DNA from 3 places in the Cryobacterium sp. RTC2.1 genome. Region 3 is predicted to be linked to each of the others. Evidence: predicted binding sites of a transcription regulator. Region 3 holds the regulator's gene; each other region holds the start of a gene.
The links. Region 3 encodes HrcA, which represses chaperone genes, less so after heat shock. Its sites were predicted from a motif close to TTNGCACTCGNNNNNNNCGAGTGCNAA; they were not measured.
Positions count from the first base shown of each region.

Region 1: the regulator HrcA is predicted to act here: its motif matches at 2,877-2,903, upstream of groES (co-chaperone GroES).
Region 2: the regulator HrcA is predicted to act here: its motif matches at 1,723-1,749, upstream of groL (chaperonin GroEL).

Region 1 covers NZ_JASJXJ010000020.1:644-6,758, reverse strand. The annotation lists gene QN357_RS04475 (DUF4190 domain-containing protein) at 1-427, shown strand, start outside; gene QN357_RS04470 (hypothetical protein) at 513-1,094, shown strand; gene QN357_RS04465 (hypothetical protein) at 1,146-1,553, shown strand; gene QN357_RS04460 (class I SAM-dependent methyltransferase) at 1,614-2,828, opposite strand; gene groES (co-chaperone GroES) at 2,979-3,275, shown strand; gene rarD (EamA family transporter RarD) at 3,437-4,366, shown strand; gene QN357_RS04445 (hypothetical protein) at 4,410-5,174, shown strand; gene QN357_RS04440 (ABC transporter substrate-binding protein) at 5,361-6,115, shown strand, end outside.
Region 2 covers NZ_JASJXJ010000047.1:521-5,682, reverse strand. The annotation lists gene groL (chaperonin GroEL) at 59-1,678, opposite strand; gene QN357_RS08135 (DUF3048 domain-containing protein) at 1,808-2,818, opposite strand; gene QN357_RS08130 (cold-shock protein) at 2,978-3,181, opposite strand; gene QN357_RS08125 (LytR C-terminal domain-containing protein) at 3,406-3,981, opposite strand; gene QN357_RS08120 (DUF3263 domain-containing protein) at 4,051-4,365, opposite strand; gene msrB (peptide-methionine (R)-S-oxide reductase MsrB) at 4,625-5,026, shown strand; gene QN357_RS08110 (nitroreductase family protein) at 5,030-5,162, shown strand, end outside.
Region 3 covers NZ_JASJXJ010000042.1:15,299-21,413, forward strand. The annotation lists gene QN357_RS07570 (16S rRNA (uracil(1498)-N(3))-methyltransferase) at 1-670, opposite strand, end outside; gene dnaJ (molecular chaperone DnaJ) at 675-1,787, opposite strand; gene hrcA (heat-inducible transcriptional repressor HrcA) at 1,850-2,863, opposite strand; gene QN357_RS07585 (DUF4870 domain-containing protein) at 3,034-3,453, shown strand; gene QN357_RS07590 (DUF4870 domain-containing protein) at 3,535-3,903, shown strand; gene hemW (radical SAM family heme chaperone HemW) at 3,915-5,141, opposite strand; gene QN357_RS07600 (DUF1990 family protein) at 5,144-5,791, opposite strand; gene lepA (translation elongation factor 4) at 5,796-6,115, opposite strand, start outside.

The DNA of each region.
Region 1 (6,115 bases), on a different contig from region 3:
GCCCCCGATCTACCAGGCGCCCGCCGCGCCCGAATACCAGGCACCCGCCGCGCCGGCGTACCAGGCACCTGCCGCTCCCGCGTATGGCGCACCGGACACGTACGGTCAGCAGCAGTACGGCCAGCAGCAGCAGTACGGCCAGCCGCAGGCGTACGGCCAGCAGGCCTACGGCCAGCCCCTCGCTCAGGACAAGTACAACGTCCTCGCGATCGTGTCGCTCGTGTCGGCGTTCTTCGTCTCTCTCGCCGCGATCATCACCGGCCACATCGCCCTCAGCCAGATCAAGAAGACCGGAGAAAAGGGCCGCGGGCTCGCCATCGCCGGCCTCGTTCTCGGCTACCTGGGCATTGTCGCCGGCATCATCGGCGCGATCCTCTTCATCGTGCTGATCAGCACGGCCTCGACCAACGGGTACTCCAGCTACTGACCCACTGGATCGTCCCTGCCGGCCTGTCGTCACGACTGACCTGCCATCACCGTTGACCCGTCAATGAAGTGGAAAGGAACAGCTCATGAGTGATCTGAACGCCCCTGGTGCCTCGGGAATCCCTCCGGTTCCCGAGGTTCCGCAGGTGCCCGACGTGCCGCACGTGCCCGAGGTTCCCGAGGTCCCGCAGATTCCGCGCGGCGAGTCCACCGTGGCCGCTGCAGGGCCGCCCGGAACGCAGCCCGTGGCATCCGGCGGCGATGGGTTCGCCGGTCCGCCGTTCACGGATCCTCCGACCGCCGGTCCAGCGCCCGGCGGTCCTGCCTCCGCCGGACCGCCGTCGCCCGGTTACGGGTATCCGTACCCGCCCGCCCCGGGGACGCAGGCTCCGACCCGCCAGCCGCTGCTCAGCATCCTCTCGCTTGTCGCAGGTGTCGTCGGACTGCTGGGCCTCCCGATCGCCTTCATCCCCTTCGTCGGCGGGGTGCTCACCCTGCTGCTGCCGGCCGCGGCCATCGTGCTCGGGGCGCTCGGTCGCACGAGGGAACCGCGCGCACGTGCCCTGTGGCTCACCGGCCTGATCACGGGCATCGTCGGCGTCGCCCTCTCCCTGCTGAGCATCGTCGTCTGGATCATCGTCTTCGCAAGCGTGCCGAGTACCTACTAATATCGCTGAGAGCCCGTTCCCCGGGCGAAGTGACCGGACCGGGAGGCCGCAGTGACGGATGCACGACGTCCCACCGCCGGTGACGACCTCCGTTTCGAACTGACGCGCCCGCCGGAGGAGGTCACCGGCGAACTCGACTACGCGTCGACCGTCACGGCTCCCACCGAATGGGTGCCGTACGTCTACACCGAGTCCGAGCTGCGCGCCCTTGCGCGCAGGCGCGCCCGCTCTCTCGCGTCCCTCTTCTTCGGCGCCGTCGGCCTCGCCGGCGCCGTCTTCGTGGTCTGGACCGCGCCGCTCTCACTCGCGGCCGTCGTGCTCGCCGTCTGGGCGAGCCGCACCGAACGCGCGGCCGTCGCGATCTGGGCCTGGGGCCTCGGCACCGGTCTCGCGGGCCTCGTCATCGCCGCCGGCTGGATCGTGTTGATCAGCCAGGGCATCAGCCCCATCCCGCACTGAGCTCCCGGCGTTGAGTGCCCGGCGCCGGGTGCCCGGCGCCGGGTGCCGGGCGCTGAGTGCTCAGTGCGGCGGCTGCACCCGCTCCACGAGCAGAGCGAGCCTGCGCCCGCCCGCCCGGGTGAGCACGAGAGTGGCCGACTCGGACCCGTGCAGCTTCAGCCGGGTGCGCAGCACGGCCGGGTCGACGTCCACGCCGCGCTTCTTGATCTCGAGAGTCCCGATCCGACGCTCCTTGAGCGCGAGCCGGAGTTTCTTCTCGTCCACCGGCAGCGACTCGAGAACCCGGAACGCCGTCGCGAACGGGGTCTCGTGCAGCGACTCTGAGCTCAGGTATGCGATGCCCTCCCCGAGCATCAGCGCGTCCATGCTGCGGGCCAGGTCGCCGATCAGCCGCGCCCGGATCACGGCGCCATCCGGCTCATACAGGTAGCTCCCGGGCACGCCCGCCTCACCGGGCACGGTCTCGACATCCGGACTGTCCGCGGCCGCGGTCAGCTCGTGCCGGCCGTCCCTGCCCAGGAGCAGGGCCGAACGGCGGATGCCCTCGCGAGCGAGAACGCCGAACCAGAGTCCCATCTCCACGAGCTTTCCGTCCACGGACACCCACTGCGCTTCCGCGGCGGCGGGAATGGCGTCACGGTCGTGACCCGGACCGAGCTTCACTCCGATCGGCATCCGCTCGCTCAGCCCGAAGACGAAGTCGAGGTTCGGCGAATAGTCTTCCGGGCGGGTCAGCCGGGAGGTATTGCTGTGACCGGCCGTACGGCGGGCCGGGTCGAGCCAGGCAGCGTCGAAGCCGGTGAGGTCGAAGGTCTCCGCGTCGCCGTGCACGACGGCGGCATTGTCGAAGGGGGCGAGGTTGTAGCTCGCGACCGTGGCCGTGACCTCGTCCGTGTCCACGGCGGTCACCTGGATGTCGAGCGCGGCGAGGGCCATCGAGTCGCTGCCGATCCCGCTGCCGAGATCGGCGACCCGGTTCAGTCCGGCAGCGGCGAACCGGCCGGCGTGCAGCGCGGCGACGTTCAGGCGGGTGGCCTGTTCGAGACCGGCCTCAGTGAAGAGCATCCGCCCGGCGAAGTCGCCGAACTTGGCCACGGCCTTCGCCCGCAGCCGCGATTGGCCGAGCACAGCGGTCACGAGTCCCTGCGGGTGGCCGGCCTTCCGCAGGTCGCTCACCAGCCGAACCACATCGGAGGCGTTGTCCCAGGGCGGAAGCGAGTCCAGCAGGCGCAGCCCCTCGGGGGACAACAGGTCAACAAGCTCGGAGCGTTCCATTGTCCAAACGATATCAAGCCATGGCCGCCGCGCCCGGAACGCCCGAGTCTGGCACTCACGTTGCGTGAGTGCCAGAAGCGCCCTAAACTCGCTGTTAGCACTCTCGCTGTGAGTCTGCCAACCAAGTCTTAGCTAAGAAAGAGGTCAACCGTGTCGGTCTCCATCAAGCCGCTCGAGGATCGCATCGTCATCAAGCAGGTCGACGCCGAGCAGACCACCGCATCAGGTCTGGTCATCCCTGACACTGCCAAGGAAAAGCCCCAGGAGGGCGAAGTCGTCGCCGTCGGCCCCGGCCGCATCGACGACAACGGCAACCGCATCCCGCTCGACATTGCCGTGGGCGACAAGGTCATCTACTCCAAGTACGGCGGAACCGAGGTCAAGTTCGGTGGCGACGACCTCCTCGTCCTCTCCGCACGCGACGTGCTCGCCGTCGTCGTCCGCTAGGGATTCGTTCCAGGCGCCACGCACGACCGCAGTACACGTACGAACAACACAAAATCCCGGATGGCCTGATCATCCGGGATTTTGTGTTGCCAGGTCCGCCCGAGCGCGGCCCGCACCACCCAACACGTCCAGGCAGGGCACGCCCGCGAAGGGAAATCGTTGTGAGCAGGACACGGAGCCAGTCGGCCGAACCGACCAGCGGACTCGCCTTCGCGATCTCCGCGTACGGCCTCTGGGGCCTGCTCCCGCTCTTCTTCCTGCTGCTGCACCCGACGGGACCCTTCGAGGTCGTGGCCTGGCGCGTGCTCTTCTCCCTGGTCTTCTGCCTCGCCCTGATCACCGTCACCCGTGGCTGGCCCGCCCTGCTCACAGTCCTCCGCCGCCCGAAGACGGTCTGGGTGATGGGCCTGGCCGGCCTCCTGATTTTCGTCAACTGGCAGACCTATGTCTTCGCGACGCTGACCGGGCACGTGGTCGAGGCCGCCCTGGGCTACTTCATGAACCCGATCGTCACGGTGCTGCTGGGCGTCTTCGTCCTGCACGAGCGGTTGCGGCGCATCCAGTGGATCGCGGTCGCGATCAGCGCGGCCGCTGTGCTCGTGCTGACGCTCGGCTACGGGGCACTCCCGTGGATCTCGCTCGTCCTCGCCCTGTCCTTCGGGTTCTACGGGCTGATCAAGAAGAACGTCGGACCCGGCGTCGGCGCGCTCACCGGCCTCACCCTCGAGACCGCCTGGCTGATGCCGATCGCGGTCGCGGAACTCCTCATCGTGGGCGCCGTCACCGGGCTCACCTTCGGCACCGTGTCGCCGTGGCACACCGTCGGCCTCGTCTCAACGGGCGTCGTGACGGCCGTCCCGCTGCTGTTCTTCGCAGCCGCCGCCCGCCGCCTGCCGCTCAGCCTGCTCGGCCTTGTGCAGTTCGTCGCACCGGTGCTGCAGTTCCTCGTCGGGGTCTTCATCCTCGGCGAGCCGATGCCGCCGGAGCGCTGGGTCGGCTTCGGGCTCGTCTGGGTCGCGCTCGTGATCCTCACGGCCGACATGGTCGTCACCGGACGCGCCCCGCGGCGAGCATCCCCCGAACCCCTCTGACCGGCGATACGCTCGGAGCATCCCACCTGTGAAAGGACCACGGATGCCCTTTCCAGCTCTGAACCTCACCTCGCGCCCCCGGGGGCTCACGTCTGCCGGTCTCGCGCTCACCGTCGCCGTCGCCGCGCTGCTGCTTTCCGGGTGCACCGCAGGGGACGCGCCCGTCGTCCTGACCAGCACTCCGACCGTCGCCGCGACGGTCGCGCCCACCGGCGACGGCACGCTCCTGATCGGCACGCTGTTCCCGATGACCGGGGAAGCGGGAGCCGCAGTGACCGGCGCCGCTCAGGTCGCCGGCACCGAGCTGGCCGCCCGCGAGATCCTTGAGCAGGCCGTGCCCGGCACCCTGCCGATCCAGCTCGTGCATCGGAACTCGACGGGGAACGTCGCGGCCGCGGTTGCCGACCTGGTGGCGCGACACGTTGACCTCGTTCTCTGGGACGCAACGAGTGCGGTGCCCGCTGATGTCACGGCATCCGTCGCCGCAGCGGGCATCGCCCTGCTGCCTCTGAACGACTTCACGAACGGCGGCACTCCGCTCGCGGCAGACGAGGCCTTCGCGGTGCGCCTGCGCACCTCGGACCCCGGGCTCGCCGACACCGCCGGAGGCGGGGAAGCCTTCGATGGGGTGGTGCTCGCGGCCCTCGCCGCGAGGGAGGCAGGCGACGACGGCGGGCCCTCGATCGCCCCGGCGCTCGACCGGGTCAGCCACGGCGACGCGGTGTGCGCATCCTGGGCATCCTGCATCACCGCCCTCGGTGAAAAGAAGCAGATCGCATACCAGGGCGTGACCGGGCGACGCTCCTAGTACAGCACCTCGTCCGACGGCGTCCCCCAGAGCAGGTGCCGGTGGTGTCACGAATCGCTAACGATGTTCTCTTTGCGCGGCAAGAAAACATCCTCGAAACAAAGTGATCCTAGGTTGGAGCCTAATAACGCGAGTGGGCCTCACCCGGAGGCGTACTTACGCGTGCAAGATGAAAGGGTACCCAGGATGATTAAATCCAAGCACGCCCTCCGGACCGCCATCGTGGCGGGAGCAGGCGTCATCGCCGTCATGCTCTCCGGTTGTGCATCCGGCGGCGGTTCAACCGCTACCACGACCTCGGCTGCGGCCGCGTCCTCGTACACCGACGCAGCTTGTGCGAGCGGAGCGTCAACGGACAAGTCGCTGGTCGTCGGCTCGATCCTCCCGATCACCGGTAGCCTCGCCTATCTCAACCCGCCGGAACTCGCCGGCGTCGGCCTCGCCGTCTCCGACATCAACGCCGCCGGCGGCGTCGACGGCAAGGACGCCTGCGTCCTGGCCACCGACTCCGGTGACAGCACGGACCTGACGATCTCGACCGCGTCCGCCCAGAAGCTCATCGCGGCCAAGGTCTCTGTCGCCATCGGCGCCGCGTCCTCGAGCGTTTCGCTCAACGTCGTCGACTCCTTCGCCTCCGCCAAGATCGTCCAGATCTCCCCGGCCAACACCTCGGCCAAGCTCAGCGGCTACGGTCCGTTCTACTTCCGCACCGCACCGCCGGACTCGGTCCAGGGTTCCGCGCTCGGCCAGCTCATCACGGGTGACGGCAACGCCAAGGTCGCCTTCCTCGTCTTCAACGACTCCTACGGCACCGGCCTCCGCGACTTCACGCAGGCCAGCGTCGAAGCCTCCGGCGGAACCGTCGTCTACGGCGGCAAGGGCAACGGCCAGGAATTCCCCCCAGGCCAGACCACGTTCTCGTCCGAGGTGACCGCCGCGAA
Region 2 (5,162 bases), on a different contig from region 3:
CTCCCGGAGGAGACGCCCTGTTGGCGGTGAAGCAGTCTAGCTATCGAGCAGGGTGGACTTAGAAGTCCATTCCGCCGGACGGGTCGCCGACTGGAGCAGCGTTCTTTTCCGGCTTGTCGGCGACAACGGCCTCGGTGGTGAGGAAGAGTCCGGCAATCGACGCGGCGTTGAGCAGCGCGGAGCGGGTGACCTTCACCGGGTCATTGATGCCGGCGAGGAGCATGTCAACGTACTCACCGGTCGCGGCGTTGAGGCCCCAACCGATCGGCAGGTTGCGCACCTTGTCGGCGACGACGCCGGGCTCGAGACCCGCGTTGAGGGCGATCTGCTTGAGCGGGGCGTCGATGGCGACCTTGACGATGTTCGCGCCGGTCGCCTCGTCTCCGACGAGCTCGAGCTTCTCGAACGCGGTCTTGCCGGCCTGGATGAGGGCGACGCCACCACCGGCGACGATGCCCTCTTCGACAGCAGCCTTCGCGTTACGGACGGCGTCCTCGATACGGTGCTTGCGCTCCTTGAGCTCAACCTCCGTCGCGGCGCCGGCCTTGATGACGGCAACGCCGCCGGCGAGCTTGGCGAGACGCTCCTGGAGCTTCTCACGGTCGTAGTCGCTGTCGGTGTTCTCGATCTCGTTGCGGATCTGCTGAACGCGACCGGCGATGGCTTCGGGGTCTCCGGCGCCTTCGACGATGGTGGTCTCGTCCTTGGTGATGACGATCTTGCGCGCGTTGCCGAGCAGGTCGAGGGTGACGTTCTCAAGCTTGAGGCCGACCTCCTCGGAGATGACCTGGCCACCGGTGAGGATGGCGATGTCCTGCAGCTGGGCCTTGCGACGGTCGCCGAAGCCGGGAGCCTTGACGGCGACCGACTTGAAGATGCCGCGGATCTTGTTCACAACGAGCGTGGCCAGAGCCTCGCCGTCGACGTCCTCGGCGATGATGAGGAGCTGCTTGCCGGTCTGGATGACCTTGTCCACGATCGGGAGGAGGTCCTTGATGTTGGAGACCTTGGAGTTGACGATCAGGATGTAGGGGTCTTCGAAGACCGCTTCCTGACGGTCGGGGTCGGTCACGAAGTACGCGGACAGGAAGCCCTTGTCGAAGCGCATGCCTTCGGTGAGCTCGAGCTCGGTGCCGAGGGTGTTGGACTCCTCGACGGTGACGACGCCTTCCTTGCCGACCTTGTCGATCGCCTCGGCGATGATCGCGCCGATTTCAGCGTCGCCGGCGGAGATGGATGCGGTGGCCGCGATCTCTTCCTTGGTCTCGACCTCTTTGGCGTTGGCGATCAGCTCTGCGATGACCGCAGCGGTGGCCTTTTCAATGCCGCGCTTGAGGCTGATCGGGTCTGCGCCGGCTGCGACGTTGCGCAGGCCTTCGCGGACGAGCGCCTGGGCGAGGACGGTCGCGGTGGTCGTTCCGTCGCCGGCAACGTCGTCGGTCTTCTTGGCGACCTCTTTGACGAGTTCCGCACCGATCTTCTCGTACGGGTCGTCGAGTTCGATTTCCTTGGCGATCGAGACACCGTCGTTGGTGATCGTGGGGGCGCCCCACTTCTTCTCCAATACGACGTTACGTCCGCGCGGGCCGAGGGTGACCTTGACCGTGTCAGCGAGGATGTTCAGGCCACGCTCAAGGCCACGACGGGCCTCTTCGTTGAAAGCAATGATCTTTGCCATATGTGTTTCTCGTCCCTCCCGGACGTTACCAAAACGGTGATGGGTTGGCACTCAAAAGGAGAGAGTGCCAAGTCGATTCTGGCACTCAGGGGTCGAGAGTGCAAGTGAGCGCCGGGAAGCGTCGGGAGGCTATGGGACGAGTTCGACGGAGCCGGTGCCGTTCGGGATCAGTTCGATCCAGGTATTGCCCGGGGCGAGGCGAATGGTGACCCCGTTGTCGTCGATCAGCCGGATCGGGTCGGCCTGCCCGGCCTTCGACCACGTCGCGTGCACGGTCTTGCCGCCGGCGGACACCGAGCCCTCCCCCGTGCCGATCATGACGGTCTTGGGCACCTCGCCGTAGGTACCGTCGATGTCGACCCGGAGCACGAGGACGTTGGTGGCGCCCCTGCGGGCGCCGGTCGTGTCGAGGTCCGGGGCGCCCTCCTGCGAGCGCAGGTAAGCCTGTGAGGCTGTGTCCCAGCTCCAGCCGGGATAGCGCGATGCGGAGAACCGCGCGTTGATCTGGGTGATCGGGGTGCCATCGACCCCGGCGGTCGATGCCGCGATGCTGCCCGCGTACGCGAACTGCTGCACCGGCGGCGCGACAGAAGCGTTGCGCCCGACGAGTTCGGCGGCCTTCAGCACGACGTTGTGCGGGGCCTCCCTGTCGGCGACGCGGGAGAACAGGCCCGTCGTGTCGTAATCGAAGACCGAGTTGATGACGGGGGTGGCCTTCATCATGTCGACGAAGACCTGCTGTCCGCCGGAGTAAGCGACGATCCCGCCGAACGGCGTGATGATGTCGGGGTCCATCGGCCGGATCGACCGCACCGGGCCGATCGCGTCGGGTATGTCGGACTGCCAGACGCCGACGTAACGGGTCAGTCCGCCCTCGACGAGTTCCTCGAAGACGATGTCAGCCCGATCCAGCGAGATCTGGGGCCTGGCGGCCTCGTGGTTGTCGATCTTCACGGCGAGGGACGGGTTCGCAGCCTTCCCGGCCGGCACGATCGTGCCACGAAGCGGCGCGATCGCCAGCGGCGCCGGGGCGTCGACGGCAGCGGCGGTGGGTTCCACGGTCGCCGTCGGCGTCGCCGTGGTCGGCGGCTCGGTTCCGGAGCACGCCGTCATCACCAAGAGGAGGCATGGAAGAAGCACGGCACCGAAAAGTCGTGCCGTGCTTCGCCCGTGGATTCTTGCAGTTCTTTTCGCTGTCACGCCCCACACCCTAACGCGGCAAACTCGCGGATGCCGCGCGGCTCGGGGTGTTGCCCGAGATTGGGTGCGCTTGGTGTGGGTGCGCCTGATCTTTTCAGATCAGACGGGACGTACCGACTCGGCCTGTGGCCCCTTTGCCCCGGTTCCCAGTTCGAAGATGACGTGCTGTCCCTCTTCCAAAACCTTGTATCCGTGCATGTCGATGGCGGAATAGTGGACGAAGACGTCCTGTCCGCCGCCGTCGACGGTGATGAAGCCGAAACCCTTTTCAGCGTTGAACCATTTGACGGTTCCGTTCGCCATGTGTAACTCCCCAGTGCTCTGATATTTTCGGCAACCGCCCGTTGGCCGTACCGGGCCTGGCGCATGTGACTGCGTCCATCTGGTCCTACCGGTGGGATGCCCCAGGGGGCAACCGGACGAACGAGATGAGCGACCTGAGTCAAAGATTACTGAAGCCAAGAAAGAACGAAAGGGGGTTGACGAGGAGCCCCCGTGGAGTTATACAACCGGAGGCGAATGGCCGGTCAGGACGTAGGCGTGGTGCTTGACACGAAGTCAGCCCCGACGACGACCGTGAGGTCGGCCCCCGAGGTTGCGAAGTCGCTCGCGAGGAGCACCGTGGATCCCGGAAACGAAGCCGCGACCCCGCGGGCGGCGCCCTCGAGGGTCGCATCGGCGTAGTACACGGTCGTCTTGGTCACGTCTTCGGTGCTCGCGTTACTGAGCGCGCCGACGGTCCAGCCGGCCGCGGAGAGGACTTCCCCGGCAGCCTTGGCGACACCCGTGCCCTTTGTGCCGTTGAGCACGGTCACGGTGAGACTCGGATCGACCGTCGCGACGGCCGTCGGAACGGCGGTCGCGGCATCCGTCGCCGTGTCTGTCGCCGAGCTGGAGGACAGCCCGGGGATCGCGATGTTGAGTTTGTTGCTGAGCGAGGCCATCCCGAAGACTCCGAGGCCGATCAGGACGGCCGTTGCCCCCAGTGCCCACCAGAACGCAACCCAGTGGCGTCCCTTCTTTCCGGGGGCGCGATGGGCGCCCACTCGGTCGAGGGAGTGCGGCAGGTGGTCGAAGCGGTCTTTCGGATAGGTGGGAGGCATTGTGGGGCTGGGTCGATCCTCTTGTCGCGGGCGAATGGGTGGAACGTCGGGGTCGAAATCCGGCTGCGCCTAGGGGGCGGGGCTGGTTCGGTGCTCCGGAGCGCGCACTGTCCGGCGCTCCCGTGCCTGCTCACGGGCTGCACGCATCCGCTGCAGGCGTTTCACCAGCATGGGATCGTGAGCCAGGGCAAGAGGGGAGTCGATCAAAACGCCCAATAGTTGATAGTACCGGGCCGAGGACAGCCCGAACTCGGAACGGATCGCCTGCTCCTTGGCTCCGGCATGGGTGAACCAGCGCCGTTCGAAGCTCAGGATGCCGCGGTCGCGGTCGGTGAGGCCGCCCGGGGAGTCGGCGGGGTCCGGGTCACGCACGCCGTCCACCATCCACCTCTTTCACCATCGCCATTCGCTGCTCGAATCCTATTTGGCGTCGGCTATGGATTCGCTGGGCCACGCGGGTCGCTCCCTCGCCGGGAGGAAAAGTGCCCGGGCAGGCGCGGGAGCGTGCCGGTGAGCGTCCCGGTGTGAAAGTGCTGAACGGGCCCGGGAATCGGAATACGCCCCTGCCGGGCTGAGTTTAAGCTTGCTGGGAGGGTTGGCGGCCACGCTGCACTGCGCCCTCGCCCGATGGGAAGGATGAACCATGGACTACGAAGTCACGAAGTCAGACGCTGAATGGGCCGCGGAACTCGGGCCGGAGAAGTTTGCCGTACTGCGGCAGGCCGCCACCGAGCGAGCCTGGACCGGGGAGCTGCTCGACGAGAGCCGTTCCGGCATCTATACCTGCGGCGCCTGCCACGCCGAACTCTTCAAGAGCGGCACGAAGTTCGATTCCGGGTGCGGCTGGCCGAGCTTCTATGAGTCGGTGCGCCCGGAGGCCGTCGAACTCATCGAGGACACCTCCCTCGGCGTCGTCCGCACCGAGGTGCGCTGCGCGAACTGCGGTTCCCATCTCGGGCATGTCTTCGACGACGGTTTCGGCACCCCGACCGGCGACCGCTACTGCATGAACTCCATCTCGCTCGAGTTCAAGCCGGTCGACTAGACCGTGTCCACGCCGCTCGAGGCGATCGGCGGGCGGCGTTCGTCGTCCGCCGTGACACCGGATGCCCCCACGCACGACGACCTGCTCCCGCTCGTGGCCGCGTGTGCGCGCGTGGCCGACCACGGGGCCCTGCGAC
Region 3 (6,115 bases):
CTTCGAGCATCTCGAGTTCCGAGGCGGCGATGCCACCCTCCGGACCGACGACGAGCACGATGTCCCGCGCCGCGGTTGCCTGGGAATCGGCCGCGTCGGCCGCGTCGTCAATCGACGGCAACCGGGTCAGCCGGATGTCGGCGGTGGGCTCGAGGAGCAGCATCCGCGTGCCCCGCGCCAGCACGGCGAGTTGTTTGGTGCTCGTGAGGTCTGCGACCTCGGGAAGCCAGGGCCGGATCGATTGCTTGGACGCCTCGCGTACGATGGCGCGCCAACGCTCCCGTCCCTTGGCGACCTTCTGGCCCTCCCAGCGCGTCACCGAGCGGGCGGCCGCCCACGGAACGACGCCGTCGACGCCGAGTTCGGTCGCGGCCTGCACCGCCATCTCGTCGCGGTCGCCCTTGGCGAGTGCCTGAACAAGGCGGATGCGCGGGCTCGGCCTCGCGATGTTCCGCGCGCTGTCGACCCGCAGGACCAGCCGTCCGGTCTCCGCTTCCTCGACGGTCGTCTCCAGGAGCAGGCCGGACCCGTTCCCGGCGAGCAGGTGCTCCCCCGGCCGGACCCGGCTCACGGTGACCGCGTGCCTGGCCTCGGCACCGGTGATGGTCGCGACGGCTCCGACGGGGCAGTCCTCCGCGCGGAGGGACTCGTCGATGAAGAAGTGCGCCATCCGGTTAGACGCGGAACCGGTCGCGGAGCTTCGCGAAGAGTCCCTGCTGCACCGCACTGAGCGCGGGAGCCGGGGACTTGTGCTTCGCGGCGAACTGTTCGATCAGTTCCCTCTCCTTGTGGTCGAGCTTGGTCGGCGTCACGACGTGGATCCCGACCTTGAGGTCGCCGCGGCCATTGCCGCGGAGGCGCGAGACTCCGCGGTCCTTGACCGTGATGACTTCGGAGCCCTGCACTCCGGCACGGATCTCGACGGTGATGTCGCCGTCGAGGGCCTTGACCGTCGTGGTCGTGCCGAGGATCGCATCCGTCATGGGCACGTCGAGGGTGCAGAGCAGGTCGTCACCGTCGCGGCTGAACACGTCGTGGTGGCGGACCTTCATTTCGAGGTACAGGTCGCCGTTGGGGCCGCCGGCAGGTCCGGCCTCTCCGCTCCCGGGCATCTGCAGGCGCAGGCCCGTGTCGACGCCGGCGGGGATGTCGACCGGAACAGTGCGGCGGGCGCGGACACGGCCCTGGCCCTGGCAGGTCACGCACGGGGTTGCGATGATCGTGCCGAAACCGCGGCAGGAGCCGCAGGGGCTCGAGGTCATCACATTGCCCAGCAGGGAGCGCACGGCGCGCTGGATGTTGCCGGTGCCGTGGCAGATGTCGCACGTGACAGGGGCGGTCCCCGGCTGGCAGCAGGTTCCGCTGCAGGTCGCGCAGACGATGGCCGTGTCGACCTCGAGGTCGCGGTGGGTTCCGAAAATGATCTCGTCGAGGTCGAGTTCGACCCTGATCAGGGCGTCCTGGCCGCGTTCGCGGCGAGACCTCGGTCCACGGCTGCCGCCGCCCCCTCCGAAGAAGGTCTCGAAGATGTCGCCGAAGTTGCCGAAGTTGCCGTCGAACCCGGCGTTTCCGCCCGTACGGCCGTTGCCGCCGTGGTCGTAGTTGTCGCGCTGCTTCGGGTCGCTCAGCACGTCGTAGGCGTGGGTGACGTGCTTGAACCGCTCAGACGCATCCGCGCCGGGGTTCACGTCGGGGTGGAGCTGGCGGGCGAGGCGACGGTACGCCTTCTTGATTTCGTCGGTGGAGGCATCGCGTGCGACGCCGAGTACTTCGTAATGGTCAGCCAAAGCTGGCTCTCCTAGGTCTGTTTTCGTAGGTGTGCGGCGTGGGGGCTGGTCGAGGGACTCGCCTATTCGAGCAGGCGGGACAGGTAGCGGGCGACGGCACGGACGGCCGCCATGTTGTTCGAGTAGTCCATCCGGGTGGGGCCCAGGACGCCGAGGCGGGCAAGGTCTCCACCCTGCGAGCTGTAGCCGCTGGTCAGCACGCTGGTCTCGGAGAGTCCGAATGGCGCGTTCTCCCTGCCGATACTCACCGACACCCCATGCTGGTCTGTCGCCATCTCGCCGAAGAGGCGCAGCAGGACGACCTGCTCCTCGATGGCCTCGAGCACCGGATAGATGCTCCCGGTGAAGTCTTCCTCCGTGCGCACGAGGTTCGCGGCGCCGGCCATCACCAGCCGCTCCTGCCGGTTCGCACCGACCTGGTCGCGAAGGGTGAGGGTGACCAGGGAGACAACGTCCGGTTGCTCGCCGGCCAGGTCGGCGGCATCCGTGAGCGCGATCGCTGCTGCGCTCATGCTGAGGCCGACCACGGCGGCGTTGAGGCGGGCGCGGAGGCGGACCAGCAGCTGCTCCTCGAGCGGCCGGGGCAGCTCGATCACGCGTTGCTCGACCCGGCCGGCATCCGTGATCAGCACGGACAGGAGCCGGGTCTCCGAGAGCGCCACGAGCTCGATGTGGCGCACCCTCGCACGAGACAGCGAGGGGTACTGCACGAGCGCGACCTGGTGGGTGAGCTGGGAGAGCAACCGGACGCTGCGGGCGAGAACCTCGTCGAGGTCTGCGGACTGCCCGAGGAACGTCTCGATGGCCTGGCGCTGCGCTGCGGAGAGCGGGCGCAGATCGGCGAGGTGATCGACGAAGAGCCGGTACCCCTTGTCGGTCGGGATCCGCCCTGAGGAGGTGTGCGGGGCGATGATGAGCTCCTCCTCCTCGAGGAGAGCCATGTCATTGCGAATGGTCGCCGCCGACACTCCGAAGGAATGCCGGTCAACGATGGTTTTTGACCCGACGGGCTCGCGCGAGGCGACGTAGTCTTGAACAATGACCCGCAGAACTTCGAGGCTGCGATCCGAAACCATGACTGAATCGCCTCCTTTCCGGGTGACTGGGTGCCGGCGACTTTGGCACTCACGGCGTTTGACTGCCAATCATATCGCGACACACGGGGACACCCCCATTGCTAGCGGATGATTGGGCGCAGTACCTTGAGTCTTGTAACGGTCCTCCATCCGCACGGAAAGGCACGATGATGAGCAATTCAACCGGTAACAACGGCGAAGATCCGAACCTGGGCCAGCGCCCCCCGCAGCAGCCATACCAGCCGGCAGCACCCACACCCGTTGCCGCTGCTCCCCTCACCGAGACCGAGGACCGCCAGTGGGCGTCCTTCGCGCACCTCGGCGGCATCATCGGCCCGCTCCCCTCCCTGATCATCTGGCTCGTGTTCAAGGATCGCGGTCGCTTCACCGCCCAGGAAGGCAAGGAAGCCCTGAACTTCCAGATCACGATCGCCATCCTCTACGTGATCGGCTCGATCCTCCCGTTCGTCGGTGCCCTGATCATCTTCGCCGCCTGGGTCGTGGCGATCATCTTCTCGATCCTCGGGTTCCTGAAGGCGAAGGACGGCCAGGCCTACCGCTACCCCTTCGCCCTGCGTCTCATCAAGTAGCGCGGCGACCGGCGGAACCTCACACCACCCGGAGTATCTCGCGGGACCAGCACAACCAGATAACGCGTACAAGGAGCCCGAATGTCCACACCACCCCCCGCCAATTCCTACCAGCCCGTTACGCCGATGAACCCGTCGGACGAACGCTTGTGGGCCACCCTGATCCACGTGGGCGGAATCCTCTTCGAGTTCGTGCCCGCGCTCATCGGTTACCTCGTGCTCAAGGACCGCGGCCCGTTCATCCGCGCGCACGCGGCGACGGCGCTCAACTTCCAGATCACCCTGGCCATCGCCTATGTGGTCAGCGGAGTGCTGACGCTGGCGCTGGTCGGGTTCCTGCTGCTGCCCGCCGTCTGGGTCTTGAGCGTCGTCTTCAGCATCATCGCGGCCCTCGCGGCCAACAAGGGCGAGTACTACACCTACCCGCTCACCATCAAGTTCGTCAGCTAGACCGCAGCACCTTAATCCGCGAGAAGCCGCCGTACGACGGCGTCCGCGAGAAGCCGTCCTCTCCTGGTCAGTTCGACCGTCCCGGAGAGGGCGGCTTTCGCGTTGACGAGTTCATCGGCGATGAGACCGGCGACCTCGCGGCGACCGAGCGGCGAGAGCGAGTCGATCCGGATGCCCTCCCGGATGCGGGTGAGCAGGAGGACCCGCTCCACCTCGCGGGTCGTGTCGTCGAGGGTCTCGCGCCCTGCGGCAGGTGAGTCCCCGGCGAGGATCCGGTCGGCGTATGCGGAGGGGTGCTTGACGTTCCACCACCGCACGCCGCCGACGTGGCTGTGCGCACCGGGTCCGACCCCCCACCAGTCCTGGCTGCGCCAGTATGCGAGGTTGTGCCTGGACCGGTGCGCGGCATCCGTCGCCCAGTTGCTGACCTCGTACCAGCCGTAGCCGGCCGCGTCGAGGAGTTCGTCGGCGAGTTCGTAGAACTCGGCCTGGGTGTCCTCGTCGACGGGGGCGAGTTCGCCTCGGCGGATCTGCCTTGCGAGCTTCGTGCCGTCCTCGACGATGAGCGAATACGCGCTGATGTGGTTCGGGGACAGGCCGATGGCCTGCTCGAGGCTCGCGCGCCAGTCGGCACGGGTCTCCCCCGGCGTGCCGTAGATGAGGTCGAGACTGACGTCGAGCCCGGCATCGCGGGCCCACCCGGTGACGAGCGGGATGCGCTCCGGGTCGTGGGTGCGCTCGAGGGTCGCGAGCACCCGGGGCACGGCGGACTGCATGCCGAAGGAGACCCTGGTGAAGCCTGCGGCGGCGAGAGTGTCGAGGTAGGCGGCGTCGACGGAGTCCGGGTTGGCTTCCGTGGTCACCTCGGCGCCGTCCGCGAGGCCCCAGGTGTCGCGGACGGAGTCGAGCATCCGGACCAGGTCCACAGCGGGCAGGAGTGTGGGGGTGCCGCCGCCGAAGAACACCGTCGCGGCTTCCCGGTCCGGAACCCCGGAGTCGCGGAGGATGCGCCCTGCGGACTCGACCTCGGCGACGGCCTGGCCCGCGTAGTCGTGCTGGGACGCTCCGCGCAGCTCGGTCGCGGTGTAGGTGTTGAAGTCGCAGTAGCCGCAGCGCACCCGGCAGAACGGCACATGCAGGTACACGCCGAAGTCGCGCTCGGATGCCCCGACGGCGGCGGATGCCGGGAGCAGGCCGTCGCGCGGTGCCGGATCGCCGAGGGGAAGGGCGCTGCCCATCGTCAGACCGCGCCGACCGGGTGCAGGGCGCGCAGGTAGCGGGCGGTGTACTTGGCCTGCTGCATGCGGACGATCGGCCAGGCGAGCCGGTAGTACCAGGTGCTCGGACGTGAGAAGGCCCGGATCGTCAGCCAGACGGAGTCATCGGCCTGTCGGTCGACGATGAACGCCTCCTCGCCGCTCGCGGGGTGGCCGTCAAGGGTGCCGTAGCCGAAACCGATGCGGTCCGTCTCGTCGATGACGTAGACGACACGTACGGGCGAGTCGACGGTGAACGGGCCCACTGCCACCGAGAGGCGCGCGGACATGCCGTTGACGATGTACGGGGTGCCGTCGTCGGCGAACGTCGCCTCGTCGACCGGGTGCTCCTGGTTCACCGAGGGGGTGCCGTCGGCGTTGAACACGATCCCGGAGTACTGGACGCCGGTGCTCTGCTGGAGGTCGGTGACGGTCATGCCACTGCCGAGCTGCACGCCCCAGGTCATCAGGAGCGCGGCAGCGGTCCGGAACCGCTCTTCACCGCTGCCGAGGCGAACGGTGCGTTCGAGCGGCCGGTAACCGCGCGGCGGGTACCGGAGCAGATCGGGGGCGAGGGTGCCGCCGATCGCCGCATAGGTCACGGCCGCGTCGGTGAAGGTGGAACGCCGCATCCGCCTACTTCTTCTCTTTCTTGGCCGGCTCGTCCCCCGAGAGCGCGGCGATGAAGGCCTCCTGCGGCACCTCGACGCGGCCGACCATCTTCATGCGCTTCTTGCCCTCTTTCTGCTTCTCGAGCAGCTTGCGCTTGCGGGAGATGTCGCCGCCGTAGCACTTGGCGAGGACGTCCTTGCGGATGGCGCTGATCGATTCGCGGGCAATGATGCGGGCTCCGATCGCGGCCTGGATCGGAACGTCGAACTGCTGCCGTGGGATGAGTTTCCGCAGCCGCCCGGTCATCAGCACGCCGTAGTCGTATGCCTTGTCGCGGTGCACGA